DNA from 3 places in the Streptomyces sp. NPDC001852 genome. Region 1 is predicted to be linked to each of the others. Evidence: riboswitches for the same ligand, from Rfam matches in the RefSeq annotation. Region 1 holds a riboswitch; each other region holds the start of a gene.

Region 1 (6,826 bases):
GTACGCACCCCTCTCCGTCGCCGCGCCGGTGTTCTCGTGGCGGCCACGGCGGCGCTCGCCCTCGCGGGCACCGCGCCCGCGGTGGCCGGACCTCTGGCACTGGTTGCGGGCAAGCCCCGGGGACACGACGTCTCCTCGCACCAGAAGCGCGTCGACTGGGCGGCCACCCGGTCCAGGGGCGCGCGGTTCGTATACGTCAAGGCGACCGAGTCCACGGACTACCGCAACCCCTACTTCTCCCAGCAGTACGACGGTGCACGCAAGGCGGGCCTGTACCGGGGCGCGTACCACTTCGCACTGCCGGACAGGTCCTCCGGCGCCCGGCAGGCCGCCTACTTCGTGCGGCACGGCGGGGACTGGCGGGCGGACGGCCGGACGCTGCCGCCAGCGCTCGACATCGAGTACAACCCGTACAGCAAGAGGCACAAGTGCTACGGGCTGGGCAGGAAGCGGATGGTCCGCTGGATCCGGTCCTTCAGCAACGAGGTCGAGCGGGAGACCGGCCGCCGCCCGGTGATCTACACGACGACCCAGTGGTGGCGGCTGTGCACCGGCAACAGCCGTGCGTTCTCGAAGAGCCACGCCCTGTGGATCGCCCGGCACGGCACCTCGCAGCCGGGGAAGCTGCCGGGCGGGTGGCGGTACTGGACGTTCTGGCAGTTCGGCAGCAGGGGCCGGCTGCCGGGTGACCAGGATCTCTTCAACGGCTCCGGGAGCCGGCTGCGGACCTTCGCGCGCGGTTGACAGCCAAGGGACGCCTGGGACGCCGGGGCCGAGCGGAACCGCAATCCCCCTCTACAGACACCCTGGCGCCCGACTCAGTTCATCTTCCGTTCACCCAGGTTGCCTACGGTCGTCCAGCCAATGACCTCGAACGATTGCCTGGGTAAATGGAAAGCTTCTCGCTGATCCTCGCGATAGTGGTGGTAACCGCTCTCGCGTTCGATTTCACGAACGGTTTCCACGACACCGCCAACGCGATGGCCACCACCATCTCCACAGGCGCCCTGAAGCCCAAGATCGCGGTGGTCATGTCCGCCGCCCTGAATCTGGTGGGCGCCTTCCTCTCCGTGGAGGTCGCCAACACGATCTCCAAGGGTCTCGTCGACGAGACCGGCATCCGTCCCGAGGTCATCTTCGCCGCCCTGGTCGGCGCGATCCTCTGGAACCTGCTGACCTGGCTGGTGGGCCTCCCCTCCAGCTCCTCGCACGCCCTGATGGGCGGCCTGATCGGCGCCACCGTCGCCTCCGCCGGCTTCGGCGCCGTGCACGGTGACGTCCTGGTCACCAAGGTGCTGCTCCCGGCGGTCGCCGCGCCGATCGTGGCGGGCCTCGCGTCGATGCTGGCCACCCGGTTCTCCTACGGCATCGGCGGCAAGGCCGAGGGCGAGGCCACCCGCAAGGGCTACCGCGCCGGCCAGATCGCCTCCGCCGGCCTGGTCTCCCTCGCCCACGGCACCAACGACGCGCAGAAGACGATGGGCATCATCACCCTCGCGCTGATCGCGGGCGGCGCCATCGCCCCGGGCTCCAACCCTCCCACCTGGGTCATCCTCTGCGCCGGCCTGGCCATCGCGCTCGGCACCTACATCGGCGGCTGGCGGATCATCCGCACCATGGGCAAGGGCCTGACCGACCTGGAGCCGCGCCAGGGCTTCGCCGCCCAGACCAGCGCCGCGACCGCCATCCTGGCCTCCTCCCACCTGGGCTTCTCCCTCTCCACCACGCATGTCGTCTCCGGCTCCGTGATGGGCGCAGGCCTCGGCCGCAAGGGCGGGGTGGTCCGCTGGTCCACCGCGACCCGCATGGCGATCGCCTGGGTGCTCACCCTTCCGGCCGCCGCGCTGGTCGGCGCGGGCGCCGAGTCCGTCACCGGCCTCGGTGACTGGGGCACCGCGGTGGTCGCCGTCCTCCTGGTCGCCGCGAGCGCCGGGATCTGGAAGATCTCCCGCCGCGAGGTCGTCGACCACACCAACGTGGTGGCCGAGACCGAGGAGCCGGCCGGTGTGGTGACCGCCGCCATCGCCGCGGTGACGCCGCCCCCGGCGGGCACGATCACCGAGGACCTGACGGCCACGATCCTCTCCCCGGCCGCCGCCGAGCCCGCGCCCGCCCCCGAGGCCGCCCCGCCGGCCGCCACCGTCTGACCCGGCCACACCGGTAACCAAGGAAGCAACCCATGAAGATCGACTGGTCGGCCCTCGGCTCCGTCCTCGGCGTCAGCCTCGTGTTCACGGTGGGCCTGGTGGCCCTGTTCACCCTCGGCATCAACGGTCTGGCGCGGCGCGAGAAGGCCGCGGCCCAGGGCGGCTCCGCCACCCTCGCCGTCACCGGCGCCTACGTCTGCTTCGCGGCCTGCGCGGCGGCGGTGGCGTACGGCATCTTCCTCATCGTCTCCAAGTCCTGACCGAGCACCACGAACCAGGCAGCCCGAAGGCTCCCCTCCGTCCGTGACGGAGGGGAGCCTTCTCCTTATGCCCACAGGTCACGGGCGCCCCACGATGTGGGGATCGGCACACTCTCCCCTCGCAGGTCAACGGCAAGTTGACGGCCGTTCGGGGCACGTGGTGGACTGCCCAGGCCATGTACGGCGGCAGGAGAGGAAGCCGGTGCGAATCCGGCGCGGTCCCGCCACTGTCACCGGGGAAAGAACCCCCGGGAGCCAGGAACTCTCACCGCCGAATCTCGTCGAACCAGGGCGCGGACACCCTGAGTGAGGACATCGATCGCCATGCCCGGCTGCCGAAGGACAAGGACCACCACCAGGCCCGCTCCTGTACCCACGGCCGGCTGAGCCGATGGGTGCCGACCGCAGTTACGCGTACGGCGCCGCCGCCGGCCTTCTCGGTGATCTGCTCCTCGGCGATCCGCGCCGCGGGCATCCGGTCGCCGTGTTCGGACGTGCGGCCGCTGCCGTGGACCGCGCGTTGTGGCACGACCACCGCGGCTGGGGCGCCGTGCACACCGCCGTGTGCGCCGGTGGCGCCGTCGCGCTCGGCACGCTGGCCGCACGCGCCGTACGCCCCTCCCCCGCCGCCTCCGTCGCGCTGACCGCCGCCGCCACCTGGGCCGTCGTGGGCGGTACTTCGCTCGCCCGCGAGGCCCGCACGATCGGGCGCGCCCTGGAGTCCGGGGACGTGGAGGCGGCGCGGGCGCGGCTGCCCCATCTGTGCGGCCGGGACCCGCGGGTGCTGGACGCCGACGGGATCGCCCGGGCCGTGGTCGAGTCGGTCGCCGAGAACACCTCCGACGCCGTGGTGGGCGCCCTGGTGTGGGGGGCCGTGGCCGGGGTGCCGGGGCTGCTCGGCTTCCGGGCCGTCAACACCCTGGACGCGATGGTCGGTCACAAGTCCCCCCGCTACCGCCGCTACGGCTGGGCCTCCGCCCGGCTCGACGACCTGGCCGGCTGGCCGGGTGCCCGGCTGACCGCCGTACTCGCCGCCACTGCCGGACCCGACCCGCGCGGTGCCCTGCGCGCCTGGCGGGCCGATGCCCGCAGGCACCCGAGCCCCAACGCCGGGCCCGTGGAGGCCTCGTTCGCCGGCGCGCTCGGCGTCCGCCTGGGCGGCACGCTCTCCTACGGCGGCCGCGTCGAGCACCGGCCCGTGCTCAACGGGGGCACCGGCCGGGCCGTCCGGGTCACCGACATCGACCGGGCCGTACGGCTCTCGCGTCGCGTCGGTCTGCTCGCGCTCGGCGGCACGGTCGCCGCGCGCCTCGTCGCCAGGGGTCTCGTCAAAGGTCTGAAGGGACGTGGGAAGTGAACGGGGGACTCCTCGTCGCCGGAACCACCTCCGACGCCGGCAAGAGCGTCGTGACGGCCGGGATCTGCCGGTGGCTGGTGCGCCAGGGTGTGAAGGTGGCGCCGTTCAAGGCGCAGAACATGTCGCTCAACTCCTTCGTGACCCGCGCGGGCGCGGAGATCGGCCGGGCCCAGGCCATGCAGGCCCAGGCCTGCCGGATCGAGCCGACCGCGCTGATGAACCCGGTGCTGCTCAAGCCGGGCGGCGAACAGAGCAGCCAGGTGGTGCTGCTGGGCAGGCCGGTGGGCGAACTGAGCGCGCGCGGGTACCACGGCGGACGGCAGCAGAAGCTGCTCGGCACGGTGCTGGACTGCCTGGCAGAGTTGCGGGGCACGTATGACGCGGTGATCTGTGAGGGCGCGGGCAGCCCGGCCGAGATCAATCTGCGCCGGACCGACATCGTGAACATGGGCATCGCGCGGGGTGCGCGGCTGCCCGTGCTGGTGGTGGGGGACATCGACCGCGGGGGCGTCTTCGCCTCCTTCTTCGGCACCGTGGCCCTGCTCTCGCCGGAGGACCAGGAGCTGGTCGCCGGGTTCCTGGTGAACAAGTTCCGCGGTGACGTCTCCCTGCTGGAGCCGGGGTTGGACATGCTCCGGGACCTCACCGGGCGGCGGACGTACGGCGTGCTGCCGTTCCGGCACGGGCTCGGCATCGACGAGGAGGACGGACTGCGGGTGTCCCTGCGCGGCACGGTCCGCGAGTCCGCCGTGACCCCGCCCGTCGGCGAGGACGTGCTGCGGGTCGCCGTGTGCGCGATCCCGCTGATGTCCAACTTCACGGACGTGGACGCGCTGGCCGCCGAACCGGGCGTCGTGGTGCGGTTCGTGGACCGTCCGGAGGAACTGGCGGACGCCGACCTTGCGGTGATCCCGGGCACGCGCGGGACCGTACGGGCCCTGGAGTGGCTGCGGGAGCGGGGGCTCGCGGACGCGCTCGTGCGGCGGGCCGCGGAAGGACGCCCGGTCCTCGGCATCTGCGGCGGCTTCCAGATCCTCGGCGAGCACATCGAGGACGAGGTCGAGTCGCGGGCCGGCGCGGTCGACGGCCTCGGCGTGCTGCCCGTACGGGTGCGGTTCGCCCGGGAGAAGACCCTGACCCGGCCGGCCGGCGAGGCCCTCGGCGAGCGGGTCGAAGGGTACGAGATCCACCACGGTGTCGCCGAAGTCACCGGCGGGGAAGCCTTCTTGGACGGCTGCCGGGTCGGCCAGGCCTGGGGCACGCACTGGCACGGCTCGCTGGAGTCGGACGGCTTCCGACGGGCCTTCCTGCGCGAGGTGGCCGCCGCCGCGGGCCGCCGCTTCGTGCCCGCGCCCGACACCTCCTTCGCCGCGCTGCGCGAGGAGCAGCTCGACCGGCTCGGCGACCTGATCGAACAGCACGCGGACACGGACGCGCTGTGGCGGCTCATCGAGTCGGGCGCGCCGCAAGGACTGCCTTTCATCCCACCGGGAGCGCCTGCATGAGCACAGTGTTGTTGTTGTCGACCGCCGACACGGATCTGCTGGCGGCCCGGGCCTCCGGTGCGGAGTACCGCATCGGCAACCCGACGCGGGTGGACGTCGGGCAGGAGCTGCCGGGCCTGATCGAGGGCGCGGACCTCGCCGTCGTACGGCTGCTGGGAGGCAAGCGCGCCTGGGAGGAGGGGCTGGCCGTGCTGCGGGCGTCCGGCGTCCCGACCGTGCTGCTGGGCGGCGAGACCGTCCCCGACGCCGAGCTGATGGCCGAGTCGTCGGTACCGGCCGGTGTGGTGGCGGAGGCACTGAAGTACCTGGTCGAGGGCGGGCCGGCGAACCTGCTGGAGCTGTCCCGGTTCCTGTCGGACACCGTGCTGCTGACCGGCGAGGGCTTCGAGGAGCCGCGGAAGATGCCGGAGTACGGCGTCCACGGCGATCGTGCCCTCGTCGACGGACGCCCGACCGTGGGCGTGCTCTTCTACCGGGCGCACGAGCTCAGCGGCAACACCGCCTTCGTGGACACCCTGTGCGACGCCATCGAGGCGAAGGGCGCCAACGCGCTTCCCGTGTACTGCGGTTCGCTGCGCGGTGCGGACGCCGGCCTCTACGAGCTGCTGGCCAAGGCCGACGCGCTGGTCGCGACCGTGCTGGCGGCCGGCGGCACCCACGCCTCGCAGGCCTCGGCCGGCGGCGACGAGGAGTCCTGGGACATCGGCGCGCTGGCCGATCTCGACATCCCGGTTCTTCAGGGGCTCTGTCTGACCTCGTCGAAGAAGGCCTGGGAGGAGTCCGACGCCGCGCTCTCCCCCATGGACGCGGCGATGCAGGTCGCGATCCCGGAGTTCGACGGCCGGCTGATCACCGTGCCGTTCTCCTTCAAGGAGCAGGGCCCGGACGAGGTCCCGGTGTACGCCGCCGACCCCGAGCGGGCCGCGCGGGTGGCCGGAATCGCCCTGCGGCACGCGCGGTTGAAGCACAAGCCGAACGCCGAGAAGAGGGTCGCGCTGGTCTTCACCGCGTACCCGACCAAGCACTCCCGGGTCGGCAACGCGGTCGGCCTGGACACGCCCGCGTCGGCGGTGCGCGTCCTGGACGCGCTCAGGGAGGCCGGCTACGGCGTCACCGAATACCCCTCCGGCGGCGACGAGTTGATCCACCGGCTGATCGAGGCCGGCGGCCATGACGTGGAGTGGCTGACCGAGGAGCAGCTGGCGGCGGCGCCCGCGCGGGTGCCGCTGGCCGACTACCGGGCCTGGTTCGAGAAGCTGGACCCGGACCTCAAGGGAGCCATGGTGGAGGCGTGGGGCGAGCCGCCGGGCTCGCTGTACGTCGACGGCGACGACATCGTGCTGGCGTCCCTCCCGTTCGGGAACGTCGTCGTCATGATCCAGCCGCCGCGCGGCTTCGGCGAGAACCCGATCGCGATCTACCACGACCCCGACATGCCGCCGTCGCACCACTACATGGCGGCGTACAGGTGGCTGGAGAACAGTTTCGGCGCGGACGCGATCGTGCACATGGGCAAGCACGGCACGATGGAGTGGCTGCCCGGCAAGGGGCTGGGGC
Region 2 (6,826 bases), on a different contig from region 1:
GGGTCCGCCGGATCTCGATCCACGACTCGGACGGGCGTCCAGGCCCATTGCCAAACGCTGATGCCTGGGATGCGGGAGAACTGGATCTGCCCGCGGGTGCCTTCGACTGCGACGCGCGGCCAGGATTCGGCAATGCGCGCCCGGTCCGCGCCGCGAGAACGCAGCACGTCGGCGAGGACGGCGACCGTGTCGGAGCCCTCGAAGGCGACGAAGGAGGGTGCTTCGGCCAGCCGCTCGCGGAGGACCGTCTCGACTCGTGCACCGAGCGGGCTGAGGCGTTCGGGCAGGTAGCGCAAGAACGGGATCGCTGTGCCGTCGACCCCCAGCAGAGTCGCCCATTCGGCGAACTCCGGCTGCCCGGCCGGAGCGCCCATCATGATCCCGGCGAGGCGCTGGTCGCGGCGGACGGAGTTGACGATCGACACTGCCGGCTCCGGGTGGCCGACCAGAAGAAGGAGGGCTGTGGCGCCCTGGTCGACGACTTCGTCGCACAGGGCCGTCGGGGCGAGCGCGCGCGTGTCGAGTTCGATGACGGTGCCGCCACGTGGAGCGAGGTAGTCCCGCAGGATGCGGGCGCCGGATGCCCAGTAGACACTCGGTTCGGCTGCTACGGCGATGCGACTGTGCCCCGCGCCGTGGAGGAAGTCTGCGTAGATCTGCCATCCGCGGGACTGCGCCGGGGCCAGGCGCGCCACCCACTCGGTCGGCTGTTCGGTGAGCGCGTCGAGAACCGCTGACGAGCAGAGGAACGGCAGGCCGAGGGCGTCGGCCCTGGCGGCAGCGGCGCGAGCGACGACACTGTGATACTCCCCCACCAAGGCGGCCACGCCCAGGCGAGCCAATTCGTCCACGGCCGCCGCGGCCCTCCGTGGATCAGCCGCGGTGTCTCGAACCACCAGCTCGATCGGCCTTCCGACGATCCCACCGGCGTCATTGACTTCGCGGACCGCCAGCTCGAGTCCAGCGAGCAAGTGCCGGCCTGCCTCGACCCAGCCAGGCCGAGTCAGCGGAACGAGAGCTCCGATCCGGACGGATGATCCGTCAGTCCGCTCCGCCCCAGATGGCGATGGTGGCGTGCTCATGCGCTGGTGTCTCCCGTGCGGCGATTCGGTTGCGGTTTGCCCGGATCGCAGAGTGGCAAGGCCCGGTAGCACGCCTTCGTCTCATCTCGCCGTGGCGGGCGCACCTGGGTGACCATGCCGGACATTGCATCCACCGCCGGTGCCGACAGGCAACCGATTATTTGTTCGCTGAGCTGCCGGCTTTCCCGAAGGCGCCGCATGACGGCTGCTCTTCGTCCCTCACCCGCGAACCTGCCCGAACGTCATAGAGGCCCCGGGGATCGCCATGCCCAGAGCAACGCGCCCCGGGCGAACTCCCAGCGGATTCGCAGGCGGTGGAACCAGGGCCGTTTACCGCGTCATCCGAGGGCACACGGTCTCGTGCCTTCGGGATCGCCGAGCAGGCGAGGCGTCGTTCCGATGCCGAGCCGCACAGCCTCAGGCCGCGGCCGCCCCGGCTGGCCGGTCTCTGGTTGTGCACGGTCCCGACCGCCACGGATCGTCTCGACGACAGCGAGCAGTGTCTGCGCGAGGGGCAGGAGAAGGCGGAGGCCCTGGGTCTCGGGTGGTCGCTCCCGTACTGGCATGCGCAGCGGGCCTGCGCCCTGCTCGAGCGCGGCGCGCTGGACGACGCGGTCGTCGAGGCGGAGGCCTGTCCGGCGGTGGCGGAGGAGCTGGAGGTCGTGCGGGCGGTGCCGCTGGCACGCTCGGTGCTCACGGACGTCGCCGTACGGCAGGGGGATCTGCCCCGTGCCCGGGCCCACCTGCAGGCGGCCCGTTCGAAGGTCCCCTTCGAGCACCCGCCCCACCTCCGCGACGGTCTTGTGGTACTTCGCCCAGGCCATCTGCGTGCAACTGTGCAGCCCCTCGGTGCGAAGCAGCAGCATGACGGTCTGCAGATACATGCCGACGTCGGACCACTGAGGCCGGCCCATGCCTCGGTCGATGTAGCAGAACAGGGCGGCGGGCGCGCCGAAACAGACCCAGTTGGCGGAAGCGGCCCTCTGGCGCGCCTCTATGTCCTCGCGGGGAATGCCGAGTGCGCCGTAGTGCTGCTCGCCGAAGGCGAACCGGCGTTCGCGGTAAGGGGACTTGAGTGCGGGCGGGTACATCTCGGGCTCGGGTTCGTCCCAGGGGTCGTTCGCGCCCACACGCTCACCGACGCGCTTCTTGAGTTCCGTCAGCGGCCGGCCAGTCAGTACGTAGACGTGCCACGGCTGGAGGTTCGATCCGGACGGTGCCCAGGCCGCGGCGGACAGCACGCGTTCATGTACCGCTTTCGGCACGTGCCGGTCGGTGAATCCGCGCACGGCCCGCCGGCTGGTGACCGTCGCACAGACGTCCAAGATCGCCCGTCTCCCTCGTCCGCTGGGCGTCTCGCCCCGCCGGCAGCCGCACCGGGATGCTCCCTGGCAGGTGACCGTGCGGTGGACGTCGCGCCCGGAAGGTCCTGGCTGGGGCCTCGGTCAGGAGAGCCAGTCCGTGTAGTGGGTGGGTGCGATCCGGGCGCCCTTCGGGGCGGTGATGGCGTCGCCGTGGACTGCGGCGAACATGCCGGCGCTGTCATCGGTGACGACTGAGCGGGCATCGCCCTTGGCGGTCAGGGTGAGGCGCCCGAGTTCGTCGAGGGCGTAGACGTCGGGACCTGCGATGTTCAGGACGCCGTTCAGGGGACTGCCTGCGGCGACCTCGGCGACGGCGCCGGCGACGTCCGCGGCGGCGATCGGCTGGATCGGTGTGCGCGGCAGGCGGACGGTGTCGCCCTCGGTGGTCATGGCCAGGGTTGCGTCCATGAACTCCATGAACTGCGTGGCCCGGACGATGGAATAGGGGATCGACCCGGCCTTGAGGACGTCTTCCTGCAGCACCTTCGCCCGGTAGTAGTCCAGCTCGGGCACCCTGTCCACGCCCACGATCGAGAGGATGACGAAGTGTCCGACGCCTGCCTTCTCGCTCGCGGCGACAAGGTTGTCCATCGAAGCCTGGAAGAAGGCGAGCGAGGCGTCGTCGAACGTCGGGGAATTCGTCAGGTTGACGACCACGTCGGCGCCCGAGACGGCCGCCTCCAGACCCTCTCCGGTGATGATGTTCACGCCGGTGGACAGGGAGTGCGGCACGGCTTGGTGGCCGGCCGCCCTCAGGTTCTCCACGACTCGTGACCCGATCAGTCCGGTTCCGCCGATCACCGCGATTTTCATGTGAGTTTCCTTTCTCCGATGCCTCGCGTCCGATATATACCTTATGTACATGATGGGGCTGCCCGGTCCCGCCGGTTTCATCGGGCTCGGGCGGGCCTGACGCGGTGCGCGGCGTGCACGATCGCCGTCGTGGAAGCGATCCGGTCCAGTCCGAAGATCGCCAGCACGCAGACGCCCACCCAGACGGACAGGATCGTGAACCCGCTCGCCACTCCGTCGTCGTGCAAGCAGGCCAGCCGGTTGAGCGCCCGAACACCGACACCCGCGGGCATCACCGAGGCAAGAGGTTCCAGCCAGCCGGGCAGGAACGAGGGCGGAAGCACACCGCCGCTGGTCGCGTTCCCGATCACCAGCATGAAGATCGATGCCAACGGCGCACCCGGGGCTCCGAAGACACGGATGGACAGCACGGTTCCGGCCCCCACCGCCGCCATGAGCGTCACGAGGCCGGCGACAGCGACGAACCGCCCCGGTATCGCCTCGTAGATCGAGTCCGCGATCAGGGCCGTGGCGAACCCCCGGCCGGCGAGAAGACGGTCAGACTCAGCAGGCGCTGCGAGAAGGCCAGCCGGGGAGCCACCTGGTACGTCACCTGGCCGAACAGATATCCGGCCAGGATCAGGCCGAACGAGGCGTAGAAGATCGACAGGCCGCGCGTGTCGTCCCTGGTCAAGGGCAGGACGTCCGCGACCCGGACCTTCGATCCGGCCCCTGCGTCACCTGCCCGAGCGGCGCGACCAGCGCCTTCACCGCCAGGCCGTTCGCGCCGGCGTACAGCAGTCGTTGGTCATGGGCCGTATCCACGTACGCCGCGTACACCTTCCGGTGCTCGAGCGCCACCTCGGCCGAGTGCTCGTCCTGGTACCGCTCCACCTGGAACGCGCCCGGCGCGACGCGCTGCAGCTTGACGTCGAACAAGGCCGCGCACCGGTCCGATGGCACGACCGCCACCGGAAGCCGATGGGGCTGGGGCGTGTGGAACGCCGCGAGGAAGACGCTCACGAACGTCAACCCGACCGTGAGCACCACGATCACCGGGTTCAGCACGGCCTTCGCGCCCGTGAAGCCAGGGCCGGCCGGCGCTGCGTCGGTCCCCACGCGGTGAGACCTCAGGTACGGGAAGTTGGGGCCGGGACGCCCCGTCCCACGACGGCTCGTCCACCGCTGGTTCGGCGTGGTCCGAGCCGTCGAGCTCACCCCGGTCGAACTGCCGTGCGGGCTACTGGTGTCCAGGGATCCCCCGGGGCGGTCGAACAGCGCCACCGCGAGTCACATCCGGTGCCTTGGTGTCTCAAGTGTCTACAAACCTCGAACATGAATGGCAAATGCCAAATCCGACATCCTCTCGATCGCCCCGGTAGGATCCGGACCTGCGGACGCGGAACTGCTCGTCCGTCAGTTCCTAAGGGAGAAGGCCGCCCGCTCCCGCCTCTTGGGACCCGCAGTGCTTCAGCAGGGCTGAAATCGAGGCGTCGACGAGGCGGTAGCGCACGATGCGGCCGTCCTTCTCGCCCTCCACGACGCCCGCCGCCCGCAGCAGACGCAGTGCCTGGGACACGGCGGTGTCCCGCATCCCGGTGGCGACGGCCAGGTCGGAGACGGCGATGGGGCTTGCCTCGTGGAGGGCCAGCAGCAGGGACAGGCGCCCGGGGTCGGAGAGCAGAGAGAAGCGGTCGGCCCAGGCGCGTACCCGCTCGGGCTCGCCGACGGCGGTGATGGCGTCGCAGACCCGATGGCCGTCGATGGTCCGCTGCCCGGCACGTTCCGCGGGGACGAGATGCATGCCCCCATCATCGCAGCCGTTGACGCCGAGCAACATACCTGATCAGTTGTGCAGCCTTGCAGCTTCAACCTCCGGCCTTCTAGGGTGGGCAGGCCGTGGTGTTCGGGAAGACCGGTGACAGTCCCTCAGGGACTCAGTCCGGAGCGGCCCTCGCCACTGTGATCGGGGAGCTCCCGCCCCATGCATTGCCACTGGCCTCGCGGCCGGGAAGGCAGGGGCGGGCGCAGTGACCCGTCAGCCAGGAGACCGGCCACGGCACCACGAAGCTGATCCACGAGGTGCTGGAGCGTGACCGTATGACCGTGCCCCAAGGCGTGCCCGAAACCGCCGCCGCCCCTTCCTTCCGCTGGCGGCGTGAGGACACCGTCCGAACCGCCGGCCTCCTGACCGTGATCGTCGCTCTGCACGTGGTCGCCTTCGGAATCCTGTTCCTGCTCGTGGTGCCGCGCCACTACGAGGTCGGCACCAAGGCGTTCGGGGTCGGGCTGGGCATCACGGCCTACACCCTCGGCATGCGGCACGCCTTCGACGCGGACCACATCGCCGCGATCGACAACACCACCCGCAAGCTGATGGCCGACGGCAAGCGGCCGGTGTCGGTGGGCTTCTGGTTCGCGCTCGGGCACTCCAGCGTGGTGGTCGTCATGGCCGCACTGGTCGCCGGAGGCGCCAAGCTCGCGGGCACCCTGATGAACGACGGCTCACGGACCCACCAGGTCCTCGGCACCGTGGGCACCACGGTCTCCGGCGGCTTCCTCTACCTGATCGCCGCCTTGAACCTCGTGGCGCTGTTCGGCATCGTCCGCGTCTTCAGGGCCATGCGGGAAGGGCAGTACGACGAGGCGGAGTTGGAAGCCCACCTCGACTCCCGCGGCTTCATGAACCGCATCCTGGGCCGGCTCACCAAGTCCGTCCGCCGCCCCGGTCAGATGTTCCCGCTCGGCTTCCTCTTCGGCATCGGCTTCGACACCTCCACCGAGGTGCTGCTCCTCGCCCTGGCCGGCAACGGCGCCGCCGCGGGCCTCCCCTGGTACGCGGTCCTGTGCCTGCCCCTCCTCTTCGCCGCCGGTATGAGCCTGTTCGACACCCTCGACGGCACCTTCATGAACTTCGCCTACCAGTGGGCGTTCTCCAACCCGGTACGCAAGGTGTTCTACAACCTCACCATCACCGGCCTTTCCATCGCGGTGGCCTTCTTCGTCGGAACGATCGAGCTGGTCGGGGTGCTGCACGACAAGCTGGGCCTGAGTGATGGCGTCTCCGGCTGGATCGCGGGCCTGAACCTGGACAACGTCGGCTACGTCATCGCCGGCCTCTTCGTGGTCGTCTGGGCCGCGGCCATCGGCTACTGGCGCGTGGCGAAGGTGGAGGAGCGCTGGCGCGCCCGCGCGGCGGACACGGCCTGACGCCACCGCGGCCGTCGCCGCCACGGTCACTCTGCCCCGGCAGGCAGGGCCGGGGCAGAGTGACCGTGGCGAGTGGCCTTGGCCCGGGGCATGAGGGTCCAGGTGGCGTCGGCGCGGCGGAGGGCGGCCGAGTGCCAGGGAGTGGTCCAGGCATCCGGCGCGCCGAGGAGGCGGATGCCGAACTTCGGGGCGCCGACGGGCTGCGGATGGATGGAGAGGCATACGGCGCGTCACGCAGGCCGCGCAGGTCATCCCGCCGACGCTGAGATCGGTCGTCACCGGTGCGATCACCGGTTCCGAGCCCATCAGCGGCCCGCCCCGTGCATGTCCCCCATGCCACCGCTGCCGTCGGGATCGGCGTCGCCCTGGCTCGTGCCG
Region 3 (6,826 bases), on a different contig from region 1:
CTCCGCCCCCACAACCTGCTGCTGCGGCCGATGCCCTGGTAGCCCACCTGGTACCGGCGCGCGCTCAGGAGGCTCTGCGGCCCCCGGAACGCGCGCCGGCAGGTGCTGGACGTCAGGTGCTCAGAAGTCCTCGTCCAGGTCGACGGTGCCTTCGACCGCGACCTGGTACGCCGACGGGCGGCGCTCGAAGAAGTTCGTCAGTTCCTGGACGCCCTGCAGCTCCATGAAGGAGAAGGGGTTCTCCGAGCCGTACACCGGCGCGAAACCGAGGCGGACGAGGCGCTGGTCGGCGACGCACTCCAGGTACTGCCGCATGGACTCGGTGTTCATGCCCGGCAGGCCGTCACCGCACAGGTCACGCGCGAACTGCAGCTCGGCCTCGACGGCCTCCTTCAGCATGTCGGTGACCTGCTGCCCCAGCTCGTCGTCGAACAGCTCCGGCTCCTCCTTGCGGACGGTGTCGACCACGTCGAAGGCGAAGGACATGTGCATCGTCTCGTCGCGGAACACCCAGTTGGTGCCGGTGGCGAGGCCGTGCAGCAGGCCCCGGCTGCGGAACCAGTAGACGTAGGCGAAGGCGCCGTAGAAGAACAGGCCCTCGATGCAGGCGGCGAAGCAGATCAGGTTGAGCAGGAAGCGCCGGCGGTCGGCCTTCGTCTCCAGCCGCTCCAGCTTCTCCACCTCGTTGATCCACCTGAAGCAGAACTGCGCCTTCTCGCGGATGGAGGGGATGTTCTCCACCGCCGCGAACGCCGCCGCGCGGTCCTCCGGGTCGGGGAGGTAGGTGTCCAGCAGCGTCAGATAGAACTGGACGTGCACGGCCTCCTCGAAGAGCTGACGGCTCAGGTAGAGCCGCGCCTCGGGGGAGTTGATGTGCTTGTACAGCGTCAGCACCAGGTTGTTGGCGACGATCGAGTCACCGGTCGCGAAGAAGGCGACCAGACGGCCGATGAGGTGCTGCTCCTCGGGCGTCAGCTTCGCGAGGTCGGCGACGTCCGAGTGGAGGTCGACCTCCTCCACGGTCCAGGTGTTCTTGATCGCGTCCCGGTAGCGCTCGTAGAAGTCCGGGTAGCGCATGGGACGCAGGGTCAGCTCGAAGCCCGGGTCGAGAAGGTTGGCATTACGGGACATCACTGGCAGGCCTCGCAGGACTCGGGGTTTTCCAGGGAGCAGGCGACCGCGTCGGGGTCGGCGACCTGCTGGACGGGGATGGTGGCGGGGGTCTGCGCCCGGGCCGCGCGGGCGATGCGGGTCGCCGGGCGGGAGCGCAGGTAGTACGTCGTCTTGAGCCCGGACTTCCAGGCGTACGCGTACATCGAGGAGAGCTTGCCGATGGTCGGGGTCTCCATGAACAGGTTCAGGGACTGCGCCTGGTCCAGGAACGGGGTGCGGGCGGCGGCCATGTCGATCAGGCCGCGCTGCGGGATCTCCCACGCCGTGCGGTACAGCGCGCGCACGTCCTCGGGGATCCACGCGAAGCCCTGCACCGAGCCGTTGGAGTCGCGCAGCGCCTCACGGGTACGGGCGTCCCACACCCCGAGGTCCTTCAGGTCCTGCACCAGGTAGGAGTTGACCTGGAGGAACTCACCGGACAGCGTCTCGCGCTTGAACAGGTTCGACACCTGCGGCTCGATGCACTCGTACACGCCCGCGATGGAGGCGATGGTGGCGGTCGGCGCGATGGCCAGCAGCAGGGAGTTGCGCAGGCCGACCTCGGCGATACGGCTCCGCAGCGCCGCCCAGCGCTCCGGCCAGGTCGGCTCGACGCCGTAGTGGTCGGGATGCAGCACGCCCCGGGCCGTACGGGTCTTCTCCCAGGCCGGCAGCGGGCCGCTGCGCTCGGCGAGGTCGGCGGAGGCCTCGTACGCGGCGAGCATGATCCGCTCGGCGATCCGGGTGGACAGGGCCTTGGCCTGAGGCGAGTCGAAGGGCAGGCGCAGCTTGAAGAAGACGTCCTGCAGACCCATCGCGCCGAGGCCCACGGGGCGCCACTTGGCGTTCGACCGTCCCGCCTGCTCGGTCGGATAGAAGTTGATGTCGACCACGCGGTCGAGGAAGGTGACGGCGGTGCGGACGGTCTCGTCCAGCCGTGCCCAGTCGATGTCCCCGGTCGCCAGGTCGACAAAGGCGCCGAGGTTGACGGATCCCAGGTTGCAGACCGCGGTCTCCCCGTCGTCCGTGACCTCCAGGATCTCCGTGCAGAGGTTGGAGGAGTGGACGACGTGCCCCGGCAGGGCCGTCTGGTTGGCGGTGCGGTTGGCCGCGTCCTTGAAGGTCATCCAGCCGTTGCCGGTCTGCGCGAGGGTGCGCATCATCCGGCCGTACAGCTCCCGGGCCGGCATGGTCTTCTTCGCCAGGCCCGCCGCCTCGGCCTTGCGGTAGGCGGCGTCGAACTCCTCGCCCCACAGGTCGACCAGCTCCGGCACGTCCGCCGGGGAGAACAGCGACCACTGCTCGTCGGCGTTGACCCGGCGCATGAACTCGTCCGGGACCCAGTGCGCGAGGTTCAGGTTGTGCGTACGGCGGGCGTCCTCGCCGGTGTTGTCCCGCAGCTCCAGGAACTCCTCGATGTCGGAGTGCCAGGTCTCCAGGTAGACGGCCGCGGCGCCCTTGCGCCGGCCGCCCTGGTTCACCGCGGCCACCGAGGCGTCCAGGGTCTTCAGGAACGGCACGATGCCGTTGGAGTGCCCGTTGGTGCCGCGGATCAGCGAACCGCGGCTGCGGATCCGGGAGTACGACAGACCGATGCCGCCGGCGTGCTTGGAGAGCCGGGCCACCTGGTGGTAGCGGTCGTAGATGGAGTCCAGCTCGTCCAGCGGGGAGTCGAGGAGGTAGCAGGACGACATCTGCGGGTGCCGCGTGCCGGAGTTGAAGAGCGTGGGGGAGGACGGGAGGTAGTCGAGCCGGCTCATGAGCCCGTAGAGCGCGGCCACTTCGTCCACGGAACGGGGCGTGTCGTCCTCGGCCAGGCCGCTCGCTACCCGCAGCATGAAGTGCTGGGGCGTCTCGATGACCTTGCGGGTGATCGGGTGCCGGAGGAGGTAGCGGCTGTGCAGGGTGCGCAGGCCGAAGTAGCCGAAGCGGTCGTCGGCCCGGCGGTCGACCAGTGCGTCGAGCCGCTCGGCGTGCAGCCGTACGAACTCGGCGGTGCGGTCGGCGATGAGCCCCTCGCGGTGCCCCACGGCCACGGACCCGGTGAAGGACGTCACGCCCTGCGAGGCGGCCTCGGCGCGGATGGAGAGGGTCAGCAGCCGGGCGGCCAGCCGGGAGTAGGCGGGGTCCTCGGAGATGAGCCCGGCCGCGGCCTCCGTGGCCAGCTCGCGCAACTCCGCCTCGTCGGCCTTCGCCGACCGGCCGCGCAGCGCGGCGGCGGCGACCCGGCCGGGGTCGGCGTCGGGGAGGTCGGCGGTCAGCTCGGTCAGGGTCCGCAGCAGCGCGGTACCGGGACCGTCGGTCTCCAGGCCGGTGGCTGAAACGCCGTCGGCTGAAGCCGGGTCTGCTGGCGCGATGGTCACGTGGGGCTCTCCCTCGCTCGGCACGGGGGCCCTGCGGAGACAGGGGGCAGCCACGAACGCACACGGCGTCGCGTCCACCGGCCCATTCCACGAGGCCCGGACGTCGGAAGTCACCCGGACCGGACGGCCGGGCGCACGCTGCCGGCAGGTCCTCGGACTGACTCCTGTGCACGGCGTTTCCGGGAACAGACATGCACAAGTACACCGTTGCGGGACAGTTCCGGATTCGCACCGGATTCCCCTGCGGCGACAGCGAGGATGAGCATACATCTAGTGCCGGGCTGTCGTGTCACCCCCAGATGTTGTGTCGTGGCGGTGTCACAGCGTCAACTCGTAGGTGAGGAGAGTGATGTCGTCGAGTTCCGGCAGCGGGGTCCAGTCGCGTTCGGGGACGCGGACGAATCCCAGGCGCTCGTAGATGCGGTGGGCGGCGTGCATGGTGCGCTGGGTGGACAGGACGAGGGCCGTGCAGCCCCCCGTGGCCCGTGCGCGGTCGATGCAGGCCCGGACGAGGGCCTCGCCGGCACCCTGCCCCCGGCCCGCGTGCGCGACCGCCAGCATGCGGATCTCGGCCTCTCCGGGCCGGGCGACGTCGGCCATGGGGCCCGGGGACGGCACGAAGGTGACTCCGCCGAGGAGGGTGCCGTCGCGGACGGCCACGAGTACCTGTGCCGCGGCCGCCCGCTTGGCGACGTCTCTCAGTTCGCCCAGGTACCAGTCACTCTCCCCGAAGTCGAGGAGTCCGTCGTCCAGGTACGCCCGGGCGGTGATCTCGCCGAGGGCGTCGTACTCTTCGGGGGTTGCCTGCCGGATCACGATGTCCATGGCACCGAGTCTGCCGGAGCGGTACGACGACGGGCCGCCGGATTTCCTCCGGCGGCCCGTCGTACGGCGGTCGCTCAGTGACCGGCGCCCGCCGTCGCCGGCGGCAGTTCCACCTGGACGCCGGGGTCACCCGCGTCCGCCGTGTAGTCCTCCGGGCTGGTCTCGTCGACGCCCTCGGGGGCCTTCACGGCCCTGAGGACGAGGGTGAGGGCCACGGTGACCACGACGTTGAGGACGAACGCGGTGAGGCCGATGTAGCCGATCTCGCCGATGCCGGGGATCTCCTTGGCCGAGCCGCCGAAGTGCTTCTGGGTCGGGGAGGCGACACCGTACGCGGCGACCGTGCCGTACGCCATGCCCACCGCCCAGCCCGCGAGCAGGGCCCAGCGGTGGAACCAACGGGTGAACAGGCCGCCGACCAGGGCCGGGAAGGTCTGCAGGATCCAGATGCCGCCCAGCAGCTGGAAGTTGATCGCGACCGTCTTGTCCATGGTGAGGACGAAGACCAGCGCGCCGACCTTCACCAGCAGCGACACGATCTTGGAGACCTGGGCCTCCTGCTTCGGCGTCGCGTCCGGCTTGATGAAGTCCTTGTAGATGTTGCGGGTGAAGAGGTTCGCCGCCGCGATCGACATGATCGCCGCCGGGACCAACGCGCCGATGCCGATCGCCGCGAAGGCCACGCCCGCGAACCAGTCGGGGAACATGTTCTCGAACAGCTGCGGGATGGCCAGCTGGCCGTTGGTGACCTTGACCCCGGCCGCGATCGCCATGAAGCCCAGCAGGGCCAGCAGGCCGAGCATCAGGGAGTACAGCGGCAGGATCGTGGTGTTGCGGCGGATCACCTCACGGCTCTTGGAGGACAGGGTCGCGGTGATCGAGTGCGGGTACATGAAGAGCGCGAGGGCGGAACCCAGGGCCAGGGTGGCGTACGTCCACTGGCCGGCCGCCGGCGGCACGAGCGCCCCGCGGGGCTTGCCCGTGGCCGGGTTGACGTGGCTGAACGCATGGGCCGCCTTGGCGAAGACGTCTTCGAAGCCGCCCAGCTTGATCGGGATGTAGATGATCGCCACCGCGATGACGATGTAGATCAGCGCGTCCTTGACGAAGGCGATCAGGGCGGGGGCCCGCAGGCCGGAGGAGTAGGTGTACGCCGCCAGCACGCCGAAGGCGATCAGCAGGGGCAGGTCCCGCACGAACCAGTTGGTGCTGCTGTCCCCGCCGACGCCCATCACGTCCAGCACCGCCTGGATGCCGACGAGCTGGAGCGCGATGTACGGCATCGTCGCCAGGATGCCGGTCAGCGCCACCGCCAGCGACAGCCCCTTGGAGCCGAAGCGGCCCCGGACGAAGTCCGAGGTGGTGACGTACCCGTGGCGGTGCGAGACCGACCACAGGCGCGGCAGGAAGGTGAAGATCAGCGGGTAGACCAGGATCGTGTACGGCACCGCGAAGAAGCCGGCCGCGCCCGCCGCGTAGATCGCCGCCGGTACGGCGACGAAGGTGTACGCCGTGTACAGGTCGCCGCCGAGCAGGAACCAGGTGATCCAGGTGCCGAACGACCGTCCGCCCAGGCCCCATTCGTCCAGCGAGTGCTCGTCCTCGGCCCTGCGCCAGCGCGCGGCGAGGAAGCCCATGACCGTGACGGCCAGGAAGAAGAAGATGAAGACGCCGAGCGCGACGCCGTTGACGCCGTTCTTCACTGCGCCTCACCGCCCTTCCGGGAAGCGCGGGAGCGCTGGTCGCGCTTCCAGAGCTGGTGGGCCGTCATGGTGAGCGCCGTCGAGATCAGCACCCAGAGCATCTGGTACCAGTAGAAGAACGGGATCCCGATGAAGGCGGGGTCCGTCTCGGCGTAGGAGCCGACCCAGAGCATCGCCACGAAGGGCGCGACCAGACACAGGGCGATGATCACCCGTACCGGTGTGACGACCGGGGGTCTCACTTCAGGTGTTTCGGACATGCCACGGCTCTCCGTCCCCTCGCTGATCACCTGTGTAATGCGCAGGCAATCTAGGTGACGGTGTCATGGAAGTGGAAGACCTCGTCCGCATATCGGTATATCGATTCAGCGAACGTCCACAGGTCCCACCCGCCTTGCTCCGCAGGCCGCTTGGGCCTTTACTCCACCGGCCGCTTCAGCCTCGCCACGAACTTGTAGCGGTCGCCGCGGTACACCGACCGCACCCACTCCACCGGCTTGCCCTCGTGGTCCAGGGAGTGGCGGGAGAGCATCAGCATCGGCAGGCCCACGTCGGTGCCGAGCAGGCCCGCCTCGCGCGGGGTGGCCAGCGAGGTCTCGATGGTCTCCTCGGCCTCGGCGAGGTGGACGTCGTAGACCTCGGCGAGCGCGGTGTAGAGGGACGTGTACTTCACCAGGGAGCGGCGCAGGGCCGGGAAGCGCTTGGCGCTCAGGTGAGTGGTCTCGATGGCCATCGGCTCGCCGTTGGCCATGCGCAGCCGCTCGATGCGCAGCACCCGTCCGC

Evidence for each region. A riboswitch is a leader RNA that binds a small molecule or an ion and turns the genes downstream of it on or off. The one in region 1 is predicted to bind cobalamin.
Region 2: it holds a riboswitch for cobalamin, as region 1 does, so the genes downstream of both, ACFYZB_RS26655 (HoxN/HupN/NixA family nickel/cobalt transporter) here and ACFYZB_RS04955 (cobalamin biosynthesis protein) in region 1, are expected to answer to the same signal.
Region 3: it holds a riboswitch for cobalamin, as region 1 does, so the genes downstream of both, ACFYZB_RS14775 (ribonucleoside-diphosphate reductase subunit alpha) here and ACFYZB_RS04955 (cobalamin biosynthesis protein) in region 1, are expected to answer to the same signal.

What each region holds. Positions count from the first base shown of each region.
Region 1 covers NZ_JBIATN010000002.1:474,357-481,182, reverse strand. The annotation lists gene ACFYZB_RS04970 (lysozyme) at 1-744, shown strand, start outside; gene ACFYZB_RS04965 (anion permease) at 891-2,147, shown strand; gene ACFYZB_RS04960 (hypothetical protein) at 2,180-2,407, shown strand; cobalamin riboswitch at 2,551-2,693, shown strand; gene ACFYZB_RS04955 (cobalamin biosynthesis protein) at 2,799-3,764, shown strand; gene ACFYZB_RS04950 (cobyric acid synthase) at 3,761-5,269, shown strand; gene cobN (cobaltochelatase subunit CobN) at 5,266-6,826, shown strand, end outside.
Region 2 covers NZ_JBIATN010000015.1:271,734-278,559, reverse strand. The annotation lists gene ACFYZB_RS26690 (ABC transporter substrate-binding protein) at 1-1,082, opposite strand, end outside; partial or broken gene ACFYZB_RS26685 (nitroreductase) at 1,868-2,407, opposite strand; gene ACFYZB_RS26680 (SDR family oxidoreductase) at 2,528-3,259, opposite strand; gene ACFYZB_RS26675 (hypothetical protein) at 3,337-3,630, opposite strand; gene ACFYZB_RS26670 (hypothetical protein) at 3,759-3,932, opposite strand; gene ACFYZB_RS26665 (hypothetical protein) at 3,929-4,306, opposite strand; gene ACFYZB_RS26660 (ArsR/SmtB family transcription factor) at 4,662-5,042, opposite strand; cobalamin riboswitch at 5,122-5,312, shown strand; gene ACFYZB_RS26655 (HoxN/HupN/NixA family nickel/cobalt transporter) at 5,339-6,448, shown strand; gene ACFYZB_RS26650 (hypothetical protein) at 6,475-6,624, opposite strand.
Region 3 covers NZ_JBIATN010000007.1:186,661-193,486, reverse strand. The annotation lists gene ACFYZB_RS14785 (cytochrome P450) at 1-42, shown strand, start outside; gene ACFYZB_RS14780 (ribonucleotide-diphosphate reductase subunit beta) at 121-1,131, opposite strand; gene ACFYZB_RS14775 (ribonucleoside-diphosphate reductase subunit alpha) at 1,131-3,515, opposite strand; cobalamin riboswitch at 3,641-3,811, opposite strand; gene ACFYZB_RS14770 (GNAT family N-acetyltransferase) at 3,834-4,340, opposite strand; gene mctP (monocarboxylate uptake permease MctP) at 4,415-6,043, opposite strand; gene ACFYZB_RS14760 (DUF3311 domain-containing protein) at 6,040-6,303, opposite strand; gene ACFYZB_RS14755 (GntR family transcriptional regulator) at 6,462-6,826, opposite strand, start outside.